One region of the Kocuria sp. LHG3120 genome, then DNA from elsewhere that is predicted to be linked to it. Evidence: riboswitches for the same ligand, from Rfam matches in the RefSeq annotation. Region 1 holds a riboswitch; the other holds the start of a gene.

The links. A riboswitch is a leader RNA that binds a small molecule or an ion and turns the genes downstream of it on or off. The one in region 1 is predicted to bind thiamine pyrophosphate.
Region 2: linked by a shared signal. The riboswitch ahead of ACP7CD_RS12360 (FAD-dependent oxidoreductase) and the one ahead of thiM (hydroxyethylthiazole kinase) in region 1 are both predicted to bind thiamine pyrophosphate.

Annotation. Positions count from the first base shown of each region.
Region 1 covers NZ_JAFCWG010000001.1:154,348-159,286, forward strand. The annotation lists gene rplU (50S ribosomal protein L21) at 1-186, opposite strand, end outside; gene ACP7CD_RS00700 (bifunctional hydroxymethylpyrimidine kinase/phosphomethylpyrimidine kinase) at 407-1,942, opposite strand; gene thiE (thiamine phosphate synthase) at 1,939-2,622, opposite strand; gene thiM (hydroxyethylthiazole kinase) at 2,619-3,443, opposite strand; TPP riboswitch at 3,486-3,579, opposite strand; gene ACP7CD_RS00715 (nuclear transport factor 2 family protein) at 3,629-4,363, opposite strand; gene ACP7CD_RS00720 (Rne/Rng family ribonuclease) at 4,557-4,939, opposite strand, start outside.
Region 2 covers NZ_JAFCWG010000005.1:321,619-326,557, reverse strand. The annotation lists gene moeB (molybdopterin-synthase adenylyltransferase MoeB) at 1-21, opposite strand, end outside; gene ACP7CD_RS12370 (thiazole synthase) at 18-890, opposite strand; gene thiS (sulfur carrier protein ThiS) at 892-1,131, opposite strand; gene ACP7CD_RS12360 (FAD-dependent oxidoreductase) at 1,128-2,483, opposite strand; TPP riboswitch at 2,479-2,582, opposite strand; gene thiE (thiamine phosphate synthase) at 2,598-3,317, shown strand; gene ACP7CD_RS12350 (hypothetical protein) at 3,416-4,465, shown strand; gene ACP7CD_RS12345 (VOC family protein) at 4,565-4,939, shown strand, end outside.

The DNA.
Region 1 (4,939 bases):
CTCGGCCGTGACCTTGACGCTCGCCAGGGTCTGGGCATCCGAGGTGATCTTGTCCCCGTCGACCAGCAGCAGGGCAGGGAGCTCGATGGTGCTGCCTGCTCCGCCGGCGACGCGGTCAAGGGTAACGAGGTCTCCGACGGAAACCTTTTCCTGGCGGCCGCCAGCGCGGACAATCGCGTACACCACTTGGGAACTCACTTCTCTCGACGTCATGTGTAAACAGTGTGGGTCGAGCGCATACCTGTCAGGACCAACGACGTTGAGACGAGCTGACGGTGACCGGCCCGTGGGACTAGGCCGAGGTCAGCGCAGGTTCGCCGCAATTCAGGAACTGCACCCGCATGTGCCGCCAGGTGGGGTGTCGAGTTTTTACACGCGCGCACCGGCAGGGCACCGAAGATCAAGACTACTCGATCCGGTCAGCGCCCGCCAACCGGCGCTCCGCCACCGGCGCGGCGAAGAAGTCCCGCTCGAGCGCGCAGGCCTCCAGGAACACCTCCCGCATCCTCGCCCGGACGTCCGCCGGGGCCGCCCGGGCGGCGTCGTCGAGCAGCCGGCGGGCCGTGCGGGTGGCCTCCTGGAACCCCTCGTCCGCGTACGTGGCCAGCCAGTCCGCGTAGGGGTGCCCGTCGGTCCCGTCGGCCGCGGCGAGCTCGTTCAGGTGCCGGCCCACGTCCGCGTAGACCCAGTAGCACGGCAGCACGGCGGCCAGGCCCACCGGGTAGGGCTCCGCGGCGGTGGCCGCGAGCAGGAACGAGGTGTAGCGCCGCGTCACCTCGCCGAGACCGTCCCGGGCACCGCCGGCCCGGGCGCCGCCGTCCCCGGCGTGCCGCAGCCGGGCCCGGTGCAGCTGCGCCTCGGTCTCGGTGCAGGACACGGCGCCGGCCGCGAAGAACAGCCGCTGCTCCTCGTCGGGCGCCCTGGCGGCCAGCAGGGCCAGCGCCCGGCTGTAGCCGTCGAGGTACTGCAGGTCCTGGTCGAGGTAGGCGAGAAAGCGGTCCGGCTCGAGCCGGCCGTCCCCGAGGAGGCGGACGAACTCGAGCTCCTCGATCTCCCGCCGCACGGCCGCGGAGGCCTCCCACAGCTCGTCGGTGAACCGCTCCGGGCCCGTGCCCCAGCTCTCGAGGGCGTCCTGGACGTGGTGGAAGTGGTGGACGGGCCCGCTGCCGTGGCCGACCTCGAGGTCCCCGGCGGCCTCGAGGGCGCCGCGCAGCCAGTCCCGGGCGATCCGCAGGCTCCGGGGCCAGTCCCCGTGCCGGGCCTGGAGGGTGGCCAGGGCCGAGGAGAGGGAGCACCCGGTGCCGTGGGAGTTCTCGGTGGGCACGCGGGCGCCGTCGAACGCCACGAGGGGCTCGGGGGCGTCCGGGCCCACAAGCGCGTCGGGCGTCCGGTCCCCCGTGAGGTGCCCGCCCTTGACGAGCACCAGCGTGCCGTGGGCGCGGGCCACGCGGTGGCCCTGCGCGAGGGCCTCGTCCCACGACGACGCCGTGTCCTCCCCGGCGAGCACGGCGAGCTCCTGCAGGTTCGGGGTGATCAGGTCGGCGAGGCCGAGCATCGCGCGCAGGGCGTCCTCGGCCTCGCGCTCCAGCAGGCGGCCCCCGGAGGTCGCGACCATGACGGGGTCCAGGACCACGACCGGCGGCCGGTGGGTCCCGAGCCACCGCGTGACGGCCTCGATGACCGGCACGGACCCGAGCATCCCGATCTTGACGGCGTCGATCTCGACGTCCTCGGCGACCGCGTCCAGCTGTGCCGAGAGGAACTCGACCGGCGGGACGTGGATGTCGCGCACGCCCACGGTGTTCTGCACGACGACGGCGGTGACGGCGCTCATCCCGTAGCCGCCCATCGCGGCGATCGACTTGAGGTCCGCGTGCTGGCCGGCGCCACCCGTGGGGTCGGTGCCGGCGATGGCCAGGACGCGGGGCACGCGGGCGGTCACGGGGCCACCTCCCCGGCGGGCACGGCGGCGAAGGCCCGCAGGTAGCGGGCGGCCGCGGCGGCGGGGTCCGGGTCGGCGCAGATCCCGGAGACCACGGCCAGCCCCGCGGCGCCGGCGGCGCGCAGGCCGGGGGCGTCCTCGACCCGCACCCCGCCGATGGCCAGGCAGGGCAGGGCCGTGCGGGCCGCGGCGCGGGCGAAGCCCTCGACGCCCAGCGGCTCGGGGTGGTCGGGCTTGGTGCGGGTCGCCCGCACCGCCCCGACGCCCAGGTAGTCGACCGTCCCGGCCGGCAGCGCGGCGGCGGCATCGAGCTCCTCCGCCGTGGCGGCGCTGAGGCCGAGCACGGCCTGCGGGCCGCAGATCTCCCGGGCGAGCGCCACGGGCAGGTCCGACTGGCCCACGTGCACGCCGGCCACGGGGGCGCCGGCCGCGCGGGCGGCGAGGTACACGTCGGCGCGGTCGTCCACGAGCACGGGCACCTCCCGGCCCACGCGCTCGGCCACGGCCGTCAGCAGGGCGACGAGCTCGCGGACCGGGGCGTCCTTCTCCCGCACCTGGACCATGGTGGCTCCCCCGCGCACGGCGGCGGCCACGACGTCCGGGACCGTCCGGGGGGCGCTCAGGGCGGTGTCCGTCACCAGGTGCAGGGCCAGGGCCGCGGGGTCGAGGCGCGGGCTCACCGGGCGACCTCCTCGCGCACGAGCTCCGCCCGGGCGGCGATCCCCTCCGGGGTGACGGCGTGCAGCCGGTCCAGCAGCGCCACGGCGAAGGAGCCGGGCCCGGCGGAGTCGGCGGCCGCGTCCTCGGCCGCGAGGGTGTACACCGTGGTGGCGGCCACCGCCGCGGCGGCCGGGTCCGTGCGCACGGCGGTGAACGCCGCCATGAGGGCGCCCAGGGCGCACCCGCCGCCGGTGATGCGGGTCAGCAGGGGCGTGCCGTGCGGCACCCGGACCACCGTGCCGTCCGGGGAGCGCACGAGGTCCACAGGCCCGGACACGGCCACCGCCGAGCCGGCCCGCTCGGCGAGCGCGGCGGCGGCGTCTCGGGCCGCGTCGACGCCGTGGGTCGCGTCCGTGCCGCGGCCGCCGGCGCCGCCGGCGAGGGCGATGACCTCGGAGGCGTTGCCGCGCACGATCGCCGGCTCGAACCCGAGCAGGTCGCGGGCCAGCGCCGTGCGCACGGGCAGGGCACCCACCGCCACCGGGTCCAGGACCCAGGCCCGGCCCGCGCGGCGCCGGGCCCCGACGGCCTCGTAGGCGGCGCCGCGCTGCTCGGCGGTGGGCGTGCCGGTGTTGACGAGGAGGCCGTCGGCGAGCTCCGCGAAGACCCCGCCCTCGCCCTGGATGTCGGTCATCGCCGGGGACGCGCCCACGGCGAGCAGCACGTTGGCGGTGAAGTTGGTGACCACGGCGTTGGTGATGCACTGCACCAGCGGCGCCACGGCGCGCAGGTCCGCCAGGGCCGCGGCGGCGTCCTCGGCGAGCGCGGGGTCCAGCGGCACCGGCCTCCCGGGTCCTGGTGTGCGGTCGGACGGGGGTACGGCATCGCGCATCTGCGACATCCCTTCGCTAGTACTGGCTAGATCAGGTTCGACGGGTGTGTTCTCAGCCGCTCGTGCGGCACCCCGTGTCTGGTGTCCTGCCAGTCTAGTCGTCGTGCGGGAGTCGGCACGGACCCCGCACGGGATCAGAACATGCCGTTGGCGTGCGCCATCCGCTCGGGCACCGGCTGCGCGACGCCCCAGTGCTCCGCGATCCGGCCGTCGTCGAGGCGCCAGAGGTCGTAGCAGGCGACCGTTCCGGTGGATTCTCCGTCGCGGCTCCCTCCGGGAACGGCCTCCGCGACGGTCAGCACGAAGTTCCCCTCGCCGACCACGCGGCGCAGCCGCTGGTACGCGGGCTGCGGGCCGTCCGGCGTGCCGCCGGTGTGCTCGGTGCAGCCCCGGGGGCTCATGTGGTCCTGGACGGCGTGGCGGTCGCCCCCGACGAGGGCGGCCTCGACCCACTCGGCGGCGATGCGCTTGTTGTCCTGCGTCCGCTCGTGGTCCGTGACCGCGACGGGACCGTCGAGCTGGGGGCGGGCGCCGTCGGGGCCCGTGCGCAGGGGCTCGAGGACGTCCCAGTGCTCGGCGATCCGTCCGTCCTCCACCCGGAAGACGTCGAAGCCGACCAGCGGCTCCGGACCGAGCCCTTCGTACACCGAGTGGACGGCCACCGTCCCGTGGTCGTCGAGCATCCGGACCATGTCCACGCGGAAGTCGTCGGGCATGCTCTGCACGAACTGCCTGAGACCCTCGCGCCCGTTCGGCGCGAGCGGCGAGTGCTGGACGAAGTCCTCCGTGTAGTGACGGTCCACGGCCGACGGATCCCGGTGGACGAACAGTTCCGTGCCGGTGGTGCGGATGGTGTCTGCACTGGTCATGGCGATGCTCCCTGGAACGGGCGGCCGCTCTCCCGGCGGACGGGACGGCGGCCCCGGGTGTGCTGTGGTGCGCACCACGGTACGCCGCCGCGCGGAGGGCGGGCAGGCCGGGGCGGTCCGTGACGGTCCGCGACGACGGAGGACCCCGACCGTGCCGGTCGGGGTCCTCCGTGGTGCTGCTCGGCGGGGCGGATCAGCCCCGGTCGGCGGGCCGGCCGCTGGTGAGGTCCTCGGCCTTGACGCCGACGCCGACGACGGTCGGCGCCCGGCGGGAGGGGTCCTCCGGGGCGCGCTGGGCGACGGTCCTCGCCTCGTGCCGGGCGCCCTCCGCGGCGGCCGCCCGGCCGGCGGTCACCTCGGCCTCGCCGGGCCGCGCCGTCGGGGCCGAGGCCCGCCGGGAGCGCCGCCGGGGCCGCACGGGCTCGACGTCCGCCTGCTCCGCGGCAACCGCCGAGGCGGGAGCGGGCGCCTGCCGCTCCGTGCGTTCCTGTGCCGTGCGCTCCTGTGCCGTGCTCTCCTGGGCCGGGGCCTCCGCCGCGGCGGTGGCCCCCTCCGCGGCGTCATCCGCACCGGTGA
Region 2 (4,939 bases), on a different contig from region 1:
GAGCGGGGGCAGCGGGCTCACGGCCGCTCCCCCACGGGCGCCCAGTCCCCGCGCGGCACGTCCGCCGGGCCGGCTGAGGGGCCGGCGGACGGCCCGGCACCGGCGGCGTCCGTGTCGATCCGCCCGGCCATCGGCGAGGACGCGTGGGCGTGGCGGCGGGCCGGGATGCGCCCGGCACCGGCGGCGAGCCGGCCGGCGAGCACGGCGTGGCGCATGGCGGTGGCCATCGCCACCGGGTCCTGGGCGCGGGTGACGGCGCTGGCCAGCAGCACGGCGTCGCAGCCCAGCTCCATGGCCAGGGCGGCCTCGGAGGCGGTGCCGATCCCGGCGTCGAGCACCACGGGCACGGACGCCCGGGAGGCGATGAGCTCGATGTTGTGCGGGTTGAGGATGCCCAGCCCGGTGCCGATGGGGGCGCCCAGGGGCATCACCGCGGCCGCGCCCAGATCCTCGAGGCGGCGTGCGACGGCCGGGTCGTCGGAGGTGTAGGCGAAGACCTTGAAGCCGCGGGCCACGAGCTGCTCGGTGGCGTCGAGGAGCTCCACCACGTCGGGCAGCAGCGTGTCCTCGTCCGCGATGACCTCGAGCTTGACCCAGTCGGTCTCGAGGGCCTCCCGGCCGAGCTCGGCGGTCAGCAGCGCGTCCCGGGCGGTGTAGCACCCGGCGGTGTTGGGCAGGATCCGGATGTCGTTGCGCTCGAGCAGCGCGAAGAGGGAGTCGCCCTGGCCGGGGGCGTAGCGGCGCAGGGCCACGGTGGTCAGCTCGGTGCCGGAGGCCAGCAGCGCCTGTTCCAGGGTGTGCAGCGAGCTCAGGCCGCCGGTGCCCATGATCAGCCGGGAGCTCAGCTCGATGCCGTCGAGCACGAGGGGGTCGGGGTGCGGGGCGGTCACGTCAGCCTCCCTGGACGGCGGTGATGATCTCGATGGACTGGCCCTCCGCCACGGGGGTCCGCCGCCAGCGGCTGCGGGGCACGACCGCGGCGTCCACGGCCACGGCCACGCCGAGGCGCCCGCCGTCCAGCGGGGCGCCGTCGGGGCCCAGGGGGCGGCCGACGGTCTCGGCGACGAGGTCGACGACGGTCGCCTCCGCCGCCACTTGGCGCGGGCGGCCGTTGAGGGTGATGGCGGTCATCGGGTGCTCCTGCTCCGGGGCCCGGGCCCGGCGGCGGCCGGCGCGGGATCCCCTGGACGGGCCTCGACGGGGCGGTCGAAGCGGTGCGGGTCGGTGGTGGCGAGGTGCTCGGCGTCGGCGGCCGGATCGGCTCCGGTCCCGCCGGCCACCAGCTGCGCGGCGAGCCGGGCGGCCAGCGGGGCGAGCAGGACGCCGTGGCGGAAGTAGCCGGTGGAGACCACGAGCCCCGGCACCGGCGAGCCGTCCGGGTCGCGGACCCGGCCGAGGTAGGGGATGTCGTCCGGGGTGCCGGGCCGGGCGCGGGCCAGCACCTCGACCAGCTCGAGGTCGGCGATGCCGGGCACGAGCGCCTGGGCGTCGCGCAGCAGCCGGAACACGCCGCCGGCGCTGGGACCGGTCAGGTCGTCCTCGCGGGAGGTCGCCCCGATCACCACGGTCCCGTCGGCGCGGGGCACCAGGTAGACGGGCACCCCGTGCACCAGACCGCGGACGGTGCGCCCGAGCAGCTCCGGCGCCCCGGCGGGGACCCGGGCGCGCAGGATGTCCCCGTGCACCGGCCGCAGCGGCGGGTGCCAGTCCTCCGGCAGCCCGTCGAGCTCGCCGAGCCCGGCGCCGGGAGCGAGGACCGTCCAGGTCGCGGAGACCATCCCGCCGCCGGCCAGGCGGACGCCGGTCGCCGCTCCCTCGGCGTTGCGGCGCAGCCCCGTGGCGAGGTCGTGGACGAGGCGGGCCGGTCCGCCGTCGCGCGCGGCCGGGAGCCCGGCGGGCTCCGGGAGGTCGGGGAGCTCCGGGGCGACGAGGGCCGCGAGCAGCCCGGCCACGAGGCGGCGCGGGTCCACCTGGTGGTCGTCGGGGATCCGGAACGCGGCGGACAGCCGCGGGCTCAGGGCCGGCTCGAGGGTGCGGGCGGCGCGCAGGGTCAGCGCCTCCACCGTCATGCCGTGGCGGCCCTGCAGCGCGCGGAGGTCCGTCAGGGCCTGCCGGTCGGCGGCGTCCACGCCGCACACGAGGGTCTCGGTGGCCCGGTGGCCCACCGTCCCGCCGGCGGCCTGCTCGAGGGCGGCCACGAACGCCGGGTACTCGGCGGCCGAGGCGGTCATGAGGGGGTACAGGGGCTCCTGCTGGTACTGGACCTCGCTCACCGGGGCGAGCATCCCGGCCGCGGCGCGGCTGGCGCCGGAGCCCGGCTCGGGGTCCACCACGACCACCGAGCGGCCGCGGCGGCGCAGCTCCCAGGCGGTGGCCAGGCCGATCACCCCGGCGCCGACGACGGCGACGTCGGCGCGGACGTGCTCGGGCCGGTCGACCAGCGGGTGGGGCGCGGTCGTGGGGGCGGGGTGCGCGGCAGTCACAGGGAACGTCCTTTCCTCCGGCGGCATGACCCGCATCAGGTGTGGCGGTCGGCGCTGGACGCCCTCTCAGCCCCCGGTGGGGCTCCCGCAGAACCGCTGACCTATCATCAGCGTGTGACCCAGCCTACCCGTGATGCCTCCGCCCCCGCCGAGTCCTCCCTGCGAGAGACCCGGACGGCCAGACTCCTCGCCGCCCGGCTGTACGTGTGCACGGACGCCCGCCGGGACCGGGGCGACCTCGAGGACTTCCTGCACGCCGTCTGTGCCGGCGGCGCTGACGTCGTCCAGTTGCGGGACAAGAGCATCGACGCGGACGAGGAGATCGCCGCGCTGGAGCTGCTGGGCCGGGTGGCCGCCGAGTACGACACCCTGTTCGCGGTCAACGACCGCGCCGACATCGCCGCGCTCGTGGGCGCCGACGTCTTCCACGTGGGCCAGCACGACCTCAGCCCCGCCCAGGCCCGGCGGCTCCTGGGCCCCGACGTGCTGATCGGGCGCTCCACCCACGACCTCGGACAGGCCACGGCGGCGCTGGAGGATTCGGACGTCGACTACTTCTGCACCGGCCCCGTCTGGGCCACGCCCACCAAGCCGGGGCGCCCGGCCACCGGGCTGGAGTTCGTCCGCGCGGTCGCCGAGCTGACGGAGGCCCGGCTGGACGCGGACCCGGAGGTCCTGCCCGTGCCGTGGTTCGCCATCGGCGGCATCGACGAGACGCGGCTCCCGCAGGTGCTGGAGGCCGGGGCGCGCGGCGTCGTCGTCGTCCGCGCCGTCACCGAGGCCCCCGATCCCCGCACCGCCGCCGGGCAGCTGCGCGGTCTGCTCCCCGCCTGAGCCCGGGGCGGCCCCCCGCCCGCCTCACCGTCGGCTCCCCGCCGCCGTCCAGCACGTTCTGAGAGCATGGACGCAGGACGACGACGGAGAGGTGGCCCATGGACCCCGAGCTCGACCCCCAGGTGCGGCACGCGGTGGAGCGCCCCGCGGAGACCGCCCGCGGCCCGGAGGACGCGCAGCTGCGCGTCCGGCTGGCCGGTGAGCCCGCCCGCCGCGCCCTCGGCACGCACTGGGAGCAGGGCCTCCCGGAGGACGCCGCCCCGAGCGACGACCGGCTCGCCGCCGCCGTGCTGCTCGCCACCCTCTTCGGCGACACCTTCTGGCTGGAGCGCGCCGCCCGGCTGCCCAGCGACGTGCCGGGGTGCCCGTCCGCGCCGCCGAGCGGGCTGCTGGAGCTGACCCGGGTGCCGGGCGCCCGGGCGGCCCTGACTGCCGTGCTCGAGCGCCCGCTGCTGACCGGGCTCCTGGAGTGGGGCACCAACCCCCTGCCGGAGCAGCCCCCGCTGGCCGTGGCGCGGGCCGCCCGGGACCTGGGCATCCCCGACGACGGGCGCGTCTACAAGGTGGTGCGCCGCCGCGCCGAGCGCTTCCTGGCCAGGGAGCACGACGGGTCCGAGCCGCTCGAGCAGTTCGTGACCCTGCTGAACGAGGCGGAGCGGGGCCACCGCGAGGACGGGCCCGTGCTCTCGGGCGAGACCCTGCCGCCGGCGGCTCCACCGGCGCCGGGTCCGACCGCGGGGTCCTCCTCCGCGGTCGGCCCGGCCGCGGACGGTGACGTCCGCCCTGCCACGCCCCCGCCCGGCGCCCCTCCGGCGGGCTCGCCCGAGAACCCCCAGTGGGGGGTGAGCCCCGCGAGCCCGGCCCCGCCGCCGCCAGGGCCGCTTCCGGGCCAGTACCCCGGACCCGGGGCACCCGGCCCGGGCGGTCCGGGATACGGCACCCCCGGGTACGGCCCCGGGGACCAGCAGCCCGGAGCACCGGGCGCCGGCGCCCATGGCGCCTCCGGGCCGGTGTTCGGGCCCGGCCCCGGCGGGTGGCCGCCGCGCCCGGCCGAACCCGTGGAGGACGACTCCGACAACCTCAAGGCGTGGGGGTTCGTCTTCCTGGGCATCCTGGCGGTGATCGCCGCTCTGATCTTCATCCTCTGAGCCCACCGCACCACCATTTACTTGCACAGGAAAGCTTCTGGGGCTATTCTTGGGGACATATCAACCAGTGCGCCGCCCCTGCCGACGGAGAACCCCGCGATGCCGATCTTTCCCCAGAACCCCGCTCCCCAGAGCCTGACGAAGCGCCCCGCCGAGGACCTGCTGTCCGCGGACACCCGGATGGGCGCGGTGGAGCTGCTGGTCTCCGACCTGGACACGATGGTCGCCTACTACTCGGACGCCGTCACCCTCGACGTGCTCACCCACGCCGGGGACACCGCGGTCCTGGGCCGGGACGGCCGGACGGTCGTGCGGCTGCGCCAGGTCAAGGAGCTCCCGCCGGCCCGCCGCGGGCAGGCCGGCCTGTTCCACACCGCGGTGGTCTTCGACGACGAGCCGGCCCTGGCCGCGGCGCTCGCGTCCGTGGCGACTGTGGCGCCCCGCTCCTTCACCGGCAGCGCCGACCACCTCTAC